Regions from separate parts of the Hypnocyclicus thermotrophus genome, predicted to be linked through region 2. Evidence: riboswitches for the same ligand, from Rfam matches in the RefSeq annotation. Region 2 holds a riboswitch; the other holds the start of a gene.

Region 1 (6,010 bases), on a different contig from region 2:
GTCATTATAGTATAATCTGTTATCTGCATTATCTCTATTTTTTTTACGAGTTCTTTTTCTATTTTAGGTTCTATTACTATCGCTGCATATGAACTCATTTTAGAAAGTAATTTTGAAGTTTTTTCAAAAATTGTATCTAGTTCTAACATTCTTTTCTCATAAGCAAGTTCTATTTTTTCTTTTTCTAATTTTGATAATTTTCTTATTTTTAATAGTTCCTGCAAATAAAATTTATATCCTAAATCAGTAGGAACTCTTCCAGAAGATGTATGAGTTTTTTTTATATACCCAAGTTCTTCAAGATCTGCCATTACATTTCTTATTGTAGCTGACGAAAAACCAAAATCATATTTTTTTACTAATGTACGCGACCCTATAGTATCTCCAAATGTAAGATAATATTCTATTATTGCCCCTAAAACTAATCGCTCTCTTTCATTTAAACTCATATCTCTCACCTCTTGTTAGCACTCGTTATGATAGAGTGCTAATCTTTGATAATAATATACATCTTTTTTATTTATTTGTCAATACTTTTTCAAAAAAAATTAGCACTCTTTTTTTCGAGTGCTAATTTATATCAAAATAATCTATCATATCTTTGATTTTATTAGATTTTTTATTTAACTCATCTGAGATATTTTGAATATTTTGAGTTATATTAAAATTATTTTTTGATATTTCTGATAACTCTTCTGTTTTTTCTTTTAACATTTCATTTGAAGTTGAGATTGACTTTATTCCTACTTCGATTTTATTAAAACTTTCTACTTGTTCATTTATTTTTTTTGTAATATTGTTTATTTTGGTACTTATATCTTCTATCTCATATTTTACATTTATAAATGTATTTTTAGTTTTATCTACAATATTAATATTATTTTCTGTTCTTTCTTTTTCAATTTCCATATCTTTTTCTATAATTTTCATATTTTTTTGTATATCAATTAAAAGTTCTTCTACTTCTTTTACAAAATCTCCTGTTTCTAATGATAATTTTTTTACTTCTTCTGCTACTACTCCAAATCCTTTTCCAGCATCTCCTGCTCTTGCTGCTTCTATTGCTGCATTAAGAGCTAATAAATTTGTTTTATTTGAAATATCAGTTATTTTACTCATAACTTCTATTATTTTATTTATTTCTTCAGATAAATTATTTATGGAATATGATGATTCATCTATTTTTTCTTTTACTTCTTGTGTTGAAATAGCTATGTTTTCCATATTAATATAACTATCACTTGCTAATTTTTCTATATCTATACTTTGATTTTTTATTGTTTTTATATTTTCTATAACAAAATCATTTATTTTGGCGTTTTTTTCTACTGTTATATTTAATTCTTCCGTGGCATCAGATACCTCAAAAAAACTTTCTGTTATATTTTCTATCGTTTCATTTATTAATTCTGTCTCTTTATTTAATTCTGTTGAATTATTCTTCAAATAAATTGATTTTTTTTCTAAATCAACTGTATCTATTTTTAACATCTCTATTATTTCATTTAATTTATCAATCATTTTATTTATTTCATTTCCCAAGTCCTCCATTTCATCTTTAGAAGTTATATTTACTTTTTCTAAAAGATTACCATTTGCAATTTTTTTTATTATATTAAATATTATTTCCAATTTTTTTATAATTATTCTATTTATAATTATTATTAATAGTATCGAAACAACTAAAGTAACTAATATGTAAAATATTAAAGTACTTAGTATTTCTTTTTTTAATTTATCATTAACATCTTTTATATTTATTTTATATTTTTTATAACCAATAATTTCATTTTTATAATTTTTTAAAGAATAATAAGCATAAAAATTATCATTTTCTTTTTTAAAATATTTATTTTCTTTTTGAATTTCATCAAAAATATCTTCTTTTTCTTTTACTTCAGATTCAAAGTTTGATATTGCAATTTTATTTTTATTGTTTTTTCTATAAATAATAGATACTTGATACTCTCCTTTTAAAATATCTTTATTTAATTTTTGAATAAATTTATTTACTCCACCAATATCAAATGTTGTTTGAACAATAACTATTCCTAAAAAATTTGCCATATAAATAACAGGAGTCGTTGTGTAAATTGTAAGACCTCTATCTCCTATTATAAGCCCACTATTACTCTTTTTATTTTTTATACTATTATTTATAATCTCATTATTTATTTGTGTTTTTCTTGGGGGGATATAGGAAAATAATAAATTTTTATTTTTATCAATAATAATAAAATTTCTAAGTCCTATATTATTTTTATAATGATAATAGCTACTTTGCGTAATTGCTTTTATTTCTTGTTTATCTCTATTATTCAAAGCTTTTCCAAAAGCTAAATTCTTATTAATACTTTCTAAAAATAATGAAGTATTTTCTATTTTTGAATTAATATAATTATCTAATGAAATATTTTTTAAATTAGCCAAAGTTATTAGAGTTAATCTATTAGATTTTTCTAATCTTTTAATATCATTAATACAGAGGTAAGTAAACATTATTACCATACTTAATAAAATTAAAGTTACTGTTTTAAATTTGACACTTATTTTCCTAATCTTAAATTTTTTTATTTTTTTCTTTGTTTTTTCTAGATTTTTATTCAAAATATATTCTCCTTTCAAAAATACGATTTCTGAAATATTATACAGCATCTGTACTAATTTTGATAATAAATTATATAAATACATTGTATATATTTTTTAAATAATCTCTCTAATTTAATATATTTGACGTTTTTAATAAGTTGCATCGAAAATAATAATATATAATTCAATATTGCTGTTTACAACATTCTTTATCTATGCTATAATACGACAATAATAAAAATTAGAGATAGAGGCTGCAAAATTTATTAGTAGTTATATGGAGACTAGCAATCTATGAAATATAACAAAAGGAAATTTTGCCGAAATGCAAGATATGCTAAAATCTTGACATTGGGGTTATAGAGAATATCTATAGCACTGTCACAATTATTTGTGATGAGCTATCCGGGTAAAATATTAATTTTTATATTAATGCCGGATATATTTTATATCCGGTTTTTTATTTTATTTATTAGGAGGCTTATATGATGTTTAAAAAAAGAGTTAACTTAATTACTCTAATGTTTTTAGTGATTTCTGTATTTTCATTTGCTGGTGGCAATGAAAATGCTACAAAATTTGGATTATTAACGCTACTTCCACCAATTGTTGCTATTGTATTAGCATTTATGACAAAAAATGTTGTTTTATCATTATTTATTGGTATTTACTCTGGTACATTTTTATTAAATATTCAAGGTAAAGGATTCTTCTTTTCTTTTATTCATGGGTTTCTAGATATAATCAAAAATGTATTAAGTTCATTATCTGATTCTTGGAATGCTGGAATAGTATTACAAGTATTAACTATTGGTGGACTTGTAGCTCTTGTTTCTAAAATGGGAGGAGCTAAAGCCATCGCTGAATCCTTAGCTAGAAAAGCTAAATCCCCAGTATCTGCACAAATTATTACTTGGTTACTTGGAATATTTATTTTCTTTGATGACTATGCTAACGCTTTAATTGTTGGCCCAATCATGCGACCTATTACTGATAAAATGAAAATTTCTAGAGAAAAATTAGCCTTTGTTATAGATGCAACTGCTGCTCCTATAGCTGGAATAGCTATTATCTCTACATGGATTGGATATGAAATTTCATTGATAAAAGATGGATTTTCACTTATTGGAATTGAAAATATAAATGCTTATGCTTATTTTGTTCAAACTATCCCTTATAGATTTTATAATATCTTAATGCTTGCATTTATACCTATGTCCGCTATTATGATGAGAGAATTCGGACCTATGTTAAAAGCTGAAAATAGAGCTAGAACAACTGGAAAGGTATTAGCACATAATGCAAAACCTATGATATCTGCTGAATCTACGGCACTTGAACCTGATGAAAGCGTAAAGTTAAATATATGGAATGCTATCATACCTATTGGTACTCTTATTATTTCTGCATTTATTGGATTTTATTTTAATGGGTTATCTACTCTTGAAGGAGATCTATTAAGTCAAGTTCAATCAAATCCACTTTCGATGTTTGCAATAAGAGAAACTTTTGGAGCTTCTGATGCATCTATAGTTTTATTCGAAGCTGCTTTATTTGCATCTATTGTAGCTATAATAATGGGTATTTCACAAAAAATATTTAATATAAATGATGCTATTGATACATGGGTTCATGGAATGAAATCACTTGTAATAACTGGGGTAATCTTATTACTTGCGTGGTCATTAAGTTCTGTTATAAAAGAACTTGGAACAAGTGTTTATCTAGTAAATTTAGCATCTAATAGTATTCCTAAATTTTTACTTCCAGCTATTATATTTATACTTGGTTCTGGTATAGCTTTTGCTACTGGTACTTCTTATGGAACAATGGGTATCCTTATGCCTCTTGCTATACCTTTAGCAAATGCTATTGGACAGAATGCTGGTTTAACTGGAGAAGCTGTTATTAGCTATATAATAGTTACTATTGGAGCTGTTCTTACTGGTGCTGTTTTTGGCGATCATTGTTCACCAATTTCAGACACTACTATACTTTCATCTATGGGTTCAGCTTGTGATCATATTGACCATACTAAAACTCAATTAATATACGCATTATCTGTAGGCGCTTTAGCTGTTGTATTTGGTTACATTCCTGCTGGAATGGGATTACCAATATATCTTGTACTTCCTATAGCTATACTATCAGTATATTTATTATTACTAATCTTTGGAAAAAAAATAGATATAGAAAACATATAAAAAATAGCTCTAGTAGAAAATGCACCCCATTTAATAAGCAGAAAAAACTGTCTAATACTAAATGGTGGTGCATTTTTTATACATTAAAAAAAACTTCAGACAATGCTCCGATTAAAAACTTCTACAGCTTACTAAAGTAAGAAACTCTTTATAATTGTAATATCACATTTTTAAAAAAGTATATAGATTTACTTGTAAAGTGATTGAATTTTTATAATAATAAAATTAGATTAATAACATTAAAAAAACACAGCTTTTTTATGCTGTGTTCACTTTTTTGTGCGCATTAATAATAATACCTCTTTTTTTATTTAAAACTCTAAAAATTCTTTTTCATATTCTATTACTTCATCAATTATTTCTTTAACACGCTTTGTCTTTAAAGGTTTTAAAATATAATGTCTTGCACCTTTATCTATTGCTTGAAGTACTAAATTTTTCTCACTTATAGCACTTACCATAATTACTTTAGCATTTTCATCATATTCTATTATTTTTTCAAGTGCTTCTAATCCATCAACTTCTGGCATTGTAATATCTAAAGTTACAAAATCCGGTTTTAACTTCCTATATTTCTCTGCTGCTTCTTTCCCGTTTACTGCTTCACCTACTACTTTGTGCCCAATTTCTTCTAAAATAACCTTAAGTCTATCCCTCATTCCATCAAAGTCATCAACTATTAAAAAAGTATACATCAATTCCCCACCACCTTTAATTAATTTTATCTTTTTTATATTTTCGATAAATATTCCTTTTTTCCTACAAAAAAAATGGAAAAAAATAAAATTTATAGAAAATTTTAAGTATTTATTATATAATATATTATATAACAAAATAAAGGAGAGTGCTAGAAAAAATGGAAAAAAAAATTATTTTAAATGGGATTTTTTATATTATTCTTACATCAATTTTTATTTATTTATGGATAAAAGAAAAACAAATTGCTGCTACTATCAAATCATATAGAGATTCTTTTTCAAATTTTTTAATAAATTCTTTTAATATAAGAAACTCAAAATACCAAACAAGTCTAAGAAAAACTGTTGATTTTATTGAAACTATTACCAGTGCTATTATTTTAGTACTTATTATTCAAAGATTTTATTTAGGAAATTTTTTAGTGCCTACTGGTTCTATGATTCCTACTATTATACCAAAAGATAGACTTTTTGGAAATATGGTAATTTATAAATTTACTAAACCAAAAAGAGAAGATA
Region 2 (6,010 bases):
ATATCTCCCAGTTCTGTAGGGCAAACAAAAGTAAAATCAGCAGGATAGAAAAATAATACTGTCCATTTCCCTTTATAATCTGATAATTTTATTTCTTTAAATTCTCCTTCATGAAATACATTAAATACTGTATCTACTAATTTTTTCTCAACAATTTCATTTCCTTCTATTATATCATAATAAAAATCATTTAAATTTCTTCCAATTACTGCCATATAATTACCTCCTTATTTATTTTGTAATGATTACATTTTTATTATAATTTCTTTTTTGGAAAATGTCAAGAGGTTAAACAATAATTTATATTATTAAAATATTTAATTTTTCTCCATTACTTATTGTAGATACTGCAAATTCTGCATTTGATAATATATAATTTATGTCATTTATTGTTTTTTCTCTAAAATAATGTGTCACTCCATAAGAAAAACTAAAATTTAATAATGAATTTAAATGGTCTTTAATATTTACATCTAAGTTTATTATGTCTATTTTTTCTAATCTTTTGTTGATATTTTCTACTAACATATAAAAAACGGTATCTTTATATTTTCCTATTTTTGTTGGAGAATTATTAATTTCTATCTCCTTAAGAATTAAAGATATATTTTCTAATATTTTTTTCATAAAACTTTCTCCATATAATTTTTCTAATTTTTCAAATTGATTTATTTTTACAAATATTAATCCAAAATTGATTTCATTTTCTAATAATTCTGTTATATTTTTTATTAAATATTTTTTATTAAATATATTAAAATCATTATCAATATAAATTTCTTCTTTTGCTTTAGTATATTCTAAAATATTATGGATATATACTCCTATATTTTTAGTTAAATCATTTTCTATATTGATTTCATTAATATCATATTCAAAATTTACTGCTTCAAATATGAGCACTCCATAATACTCATCTAGATAATAAATAGGTTTAATTAACTTACTTACATGATATTCTCCATGCTCATTAAGAATAAAAATATTCTTGTTTTCTTTTCCTCTATTATAAAGATTTAAAAATTCAATATTTAAGTTTAAATTTTTTATTTCTTCAAATTTATTATCTTGATAAAAAAAAGCTTTATTATCAAAGACTATTTCGGCGGCGTCATATCTAATTAATTCTTTAAAAAATTTAAATATTACTTTTATCATCTCTTTTAATTCAAGTTTATTATTTATATATTCTTCAAATTTAAGTTTTCTTTCTAAATTATCTCTTTCTATTAGATAATTTATTTTTTTTTGGTTTATAGTTTTAAAAAATTTTTTTTGATTCATTTTTCTCCTCCTATTCATATTTTTCTAGTATGGATATTCTAAAATTATATTAATTTTCCTTTATTTATAGTTTTTTTATTTTAAATTTAATTCTAAATCTTTTTTTCATTAAAATATTTCTATATCTCATTTTTTTATTTAAATAATAACAATATATATATTATATAATTTTTATATAATATATATATTGTTATTATTTCTATTTTTAAGTTAAAATAATCAAAATTAAATAAATTTAGATGATAGAGGCGCGAAGCTTAAAAGTACAAATATGGAGAAACCTATTCTATGAAGTATTTGGAAAGGAAGATTCGCCGAAGTGTATAACCTTAGGAAAGTTATATGCTGGTTTTATGGATAATATCCATGAAACTGTCATTATTATTGTAGTATAATAATGGAGTGCTATCTGCTAAAAATGGGTGTTATATTTTACTATAACTTATATTTTCAGCTGATAGATGTATTCTCTATCAGCTTTTTTTTATAACTATTTGGAGGTTAAAATTATGAAATTATTTGGAAGTATGGAAAATATTAATGGTGTTTTACATATTGGTGGATTATCTGTAAATTCTCTGGTTAATACATATGGGTCACCATTATATGTTATTGATAGAGAACACGTAGAGAATATTATTGAATTGATGAAAAATTCATTTAAAAGTAAAAAGTTTTCTACTGAAATAGCTTATGCTTCTAAAGCATTTATTAATAAAGCTATGTGTCAATTTGTAAATGCTAAAGGATTGTCTTTAGATGTTGTTTCAGATGGTGAACTTTATACAGCTAAACTCGCTAATTTTCCAAGCGAAAAAATATATATGCATGGTAATAATAAAACTGATGAAGAATTAAGAATGGCAATTGAGTATAATGTGGGGACGATTGTTGTTGACAGTAAAGAAGAATTTTTTAAACTTAGTAAACTAGCTGAAATATCAAATAAAACTGTTAATGTAATACTAAGGGTTAATCCTGGAATTGATGCTCATACACATGAATATATTCAAACATCAAAATTTGATTCAAAGTTTGGCGAATCAATATTTGATGACTCTGTAATTACTTTAATTAAAAATATGATAAATCACGACTACATTAATTTTTTAGGTTTCCATTGTCATATAGGTTCTCAAATATTTGATGAAAAACCATTTTATGCAGAGGCTGAAGTTATGCTTGACTTTATTAAAAAAGTAGAAAAATTATTAAATTATAAAATAAAAGTATTAAATCTAGGTGGCGGATTTGGAATTTATTATTCTAGTGAAGATGACCCTATTGACTTAGATATTTTTCTTAAAAAAATAATAGAGATTTTAGAAAATAAATTAGAAGAAAAGAACTTGAATATAGAAAAAGTTGCTATAGAGCCAGGAAGAAGTATTATAGCTAATTCTGGAGTAACGCTATATAAAGTAGGAAGTACAAAAACTACTTATAGTGGTAAAAAATATATATTTGTTGATGGAGGAATGACTGATAATATTAGACCCGCTTTATATCAAGCAGAATATGAAGGTGTTATTGCTAATAGATTGAATGATACTACTTGTGATACATATACTGTCGCTGGAAAATGCTGTGAATCTGGAGATATTTTAATTAAAAATAAAAATTTTGTTATACCAAATAATAATGATATACTTGCAGTTTTTTCAACAGGAGCTTATAATTATAGTATGGCAAGTAATTATAATAGACTTAAAAAACCTGCTGTAATTATGGTAAAAGATAAAAAAGTAAATTTAATTGTAAAAAGAGAAACTTATGAAGATTTAATTAGAAATGATTTAGATTTTGAAGAATAAAGTGAGGGGAAAAATGAGAATTGTACAAAAATATGGTGGTACATCAGTAGGAAGCATTGAAAAAATTAAAAATATTGCTGACCACATAATAAAAATGAAAAATGAACACAATGAAATTGTTGTTGTTGTTTCTGCTATGGGAAAAATGACTGATGAACTAATACGAAAAGCTAAACAAATTACAAATAATCCAAATAGAAGAGAGCTAGATATGCTTCTATCAACAGGTGAACAACAAACAATAGCTTTACTAACTATTGCATTAAATCATAAAGGTCAACCTGCTATTTCATTAACTGGTAGTCAAGCAGGAATTGTAACAACGGGTACTCATACTAAAAGTAAAATTAAAAATATTAATAAAGAAAGAATAGAAGCTCATTTGAAAGAAGGGAAAATAGTAATCGTAGCAGGATTTCAAGGAATAAATGAAAATGGAGATATTACAACACTTGGTAGAGGAGGTTCTGATACTAGTGCTGTTGCTTTAGCTGCTGCTTTAAATGCTACATGTGAAATATACACAGATGTAGATGGAATATATTCGGTAGATCCTAGAGAATATAAAGAAGCTAAAAAATTAGAAGAAATTTCTTATGAAGAAATGATGGAAATGTCAAATTTAGGTGCTGGAGTAATGGAAGTTCGTGCAGTAGAGCTTGGCAAAAAATATAATATACCTATTTACGTAGGAAAAAGTTTATGTCAAAACAATGGAACATATATAGTAGAAAGGGAGCAAGTAATGGAACAAAAACTAATAACAGGTCTTAGTATAAATGAAAATGCATTAATGGTTAATTTATTAAATCTTGAAAATGAACCCAAAAAAATAGCTTATATATTCTCTGTACTTGGTGCAAATGATGTAAATGTTGATATGATAAGTCAAAGTATGAGTAATGGAAATAAGATAGATATAAGTTTTACATGTCCTTTGACAGAAGAAGATTTATTAGATAAAGCTATAGTTCTAATAAAAGAACATCACCCTAACATTCAAATATCTAAAAAATCAGATATTATAAAAGTATCAGTAGTTGGAGTAGGAATGATAAGTCATTCTGGCGTAGCTGCTAAGATATTTGATATATTTGCAGAAAATAACATTAGTTTTTATCAAATAACAACATCAGAAATTAGTATATCATTTACAATTGACAAAGAAAATAAATCTAAAGCAGTAGAAAATATAGCAAAAGCTTTTAATTTATAATTAATAATATTTATTTTTATTTATATAAATTATGATAAAATTAAAAAAAAAGAGGTAAATTTATGATAAAATTTGAAAAATATCATGGTCTGGGAAATGATTTTATTATTTTCTTAGAAGATGATGTAAAAAAATATAATTATAGTGAGCTTGCAAAACAAGTCTGCCATAGAAATTTTGGGATTGGAGCAGATGGAATGATAGTTGTCGCAAAGTCAACTATAGGTGATGTTAGAATGATATTTTTTAATGCTGATGGTAGTGAAGCTCCTATGTGTGGAAATGGCGTTAGATGTTTCTCTCATTATGTTAGAAATAACAATATTGTTTCAAAAGATATAATAAATGTAGAAACTCTAGCCGGAATTATAAAAATAGAAACTTCTATTAGAAATAATAAATTTTTTGCAAAAGTAAATATGGGAAGTCCTATTTTTACTACAAAAAATATTCCTATGAGTATAGATAAAGAAGATTATATTTTGCAAGATATAACTTCATTTGATAAAACATTTAAAATATCATCTCTATTTATGGGAACAACTCATTCTGTAATAATAGTTGATAATATCGAAAATCTTGATATAATAAAGTATGGAAGTGATATTGAAAATAATCCTTTATTCCCTAAAAAAACAAATGTAAATTTTGTTGAGGTAATAGATAATAAAAATATAATTGTTAAGACCTGGGAAAGAGGAGCTGGATTTACTTATGCTTGTGGTACGGGGACTTGTGCTTCTGTTGTAATGACACATAAATTAAATAAAACGGAAAATAAAGTAACAGCACAATTACCAGGCGGTATATTAATTATTGAAATAATAGATAAAAGTGTTTTTATGACTGGTCCAAGTGAAAAAATAGCTGAAGGACAATATTTTATAAATTTAGCTAAATAAGTTAGTATTTATATTATTTAAAATTTAACATAAAGGGGAGATGTTTTATGAAGAGATACAATATAGCAATAGTTGGAGCTACTGGAATGGTAGGAAGAAAATTTTTAGAAGTTTTAGCAGAAAAAAAATTTCCAATTGAAAATTTATATTTATTTGCATCTTCTAGGTCAGCTGGAAATGAAATTGAATATCAAGGGAAAAAATATGTAGTTGAAGAATTAACTGAAAAATCTTTTGATAGAAATATTGATATAGCTTTATTTTCAGCAGGGGCATCTATTAGTAAAAAGTTTTCACCTATTGCAGCTAAAAAAGGTGTAATAGTTGTAGATAATAGTAGTGCTTTTAGAATGGAAAAAGATATTCCATTAGTTGTACCTGAAGTAAATCCAGATGATGTAGAAAAACATAATGGAATTATAGCAAATCCAAATTGTTCTACTATTCAATCTGTTTTACCATTAAAAGCATTAGATAAAAAATACGGTATAAAAAGAGTTATATATTCTACATATCAAGCGGTATCAGGATCGGGAGTAAAAGGAGTAGCTGATTTACAAAATGGTCTAAAAGGTGAAGAACCTAAAAATTATCCATATCCAATAGCTAATAATTGCTTACCACATATTGATGTATTTTTAGATAATGGATATACAAAAGAAGAAATAAAAATGATTGAAGAAACAAGAAAAATTCTTGGAAAACCAGAATTACCAGTAACTGCCACATGTGTAAGAGTTCCTGTAGAAAATAGCCATAGTGTATCGATGAATATTGAGCTAGAAGAAGATTTT

Evidence for each region. Region 2 has a riboswitch for lysine ahead of lysA (diaminopimelate decarboxylase). Riboswitches for the same ligand answer to the same signal wherever they lie in the genome.
Region 1: linked by a shared signal. The riboswitch ahead of EV215_RS05230 (Na+/H+ antiporter NhaC family protein) and the one ahead of lysA (diaminopimelate decarboxylase) in region 2 are both predicted to bind lysine.

The regions. Positions count from the first base shown of each region.
Region 1 is NZ_SOBG01000004.1:100,498-106,507, forward strand. Features, by position in the region: gene hrcA (heat-inducible transcriptional repressor HrcA) at 1-449, opposite strand, end outside; gene EV215_RS05225 (methyl-accepting chemotaxis protein) at 571-2,607, opposite strand; lysine riboswitch at 2,830-3,001, shown strand; gene EV215_RS05230 (Na+/H+ antiporter NhaC family protein) at 3,075-4,793, shown strand; gene EV215_RS05235 (response regulator) at 5,105-5,488, opposite strand; gene lepB (signal peptidase I) at 5,650-6,010, shown strand, end outside.
Region 2 is NZ_SOBG01000001.1:159,485-165,494, forward strand. Features, by position in the region: gene ahpC (alkyl hydroperoxide reductase subunit C) at 1-215, opposite strand, end outside; gene EV215_RS00780 (diguanylate cyclase domain-containing protein) at 301-1,284, opposite strand; lysine riboswitch at 1,520-1,700, shown strand; gene lysA (diaminopimelate decarboxylase) at 1,794-3,098, shown strand; gene EV215_RS00790 (aspartate kinase) at 3,112-4,314, shown strand; gene dapF (diaminopimelate epimerase) at 4,377-5,216, shown strand; gene EV215_RS00800 (aspartate-semialdehyde dehydrogenase) at 5,264-6,010, shown strand, end outside.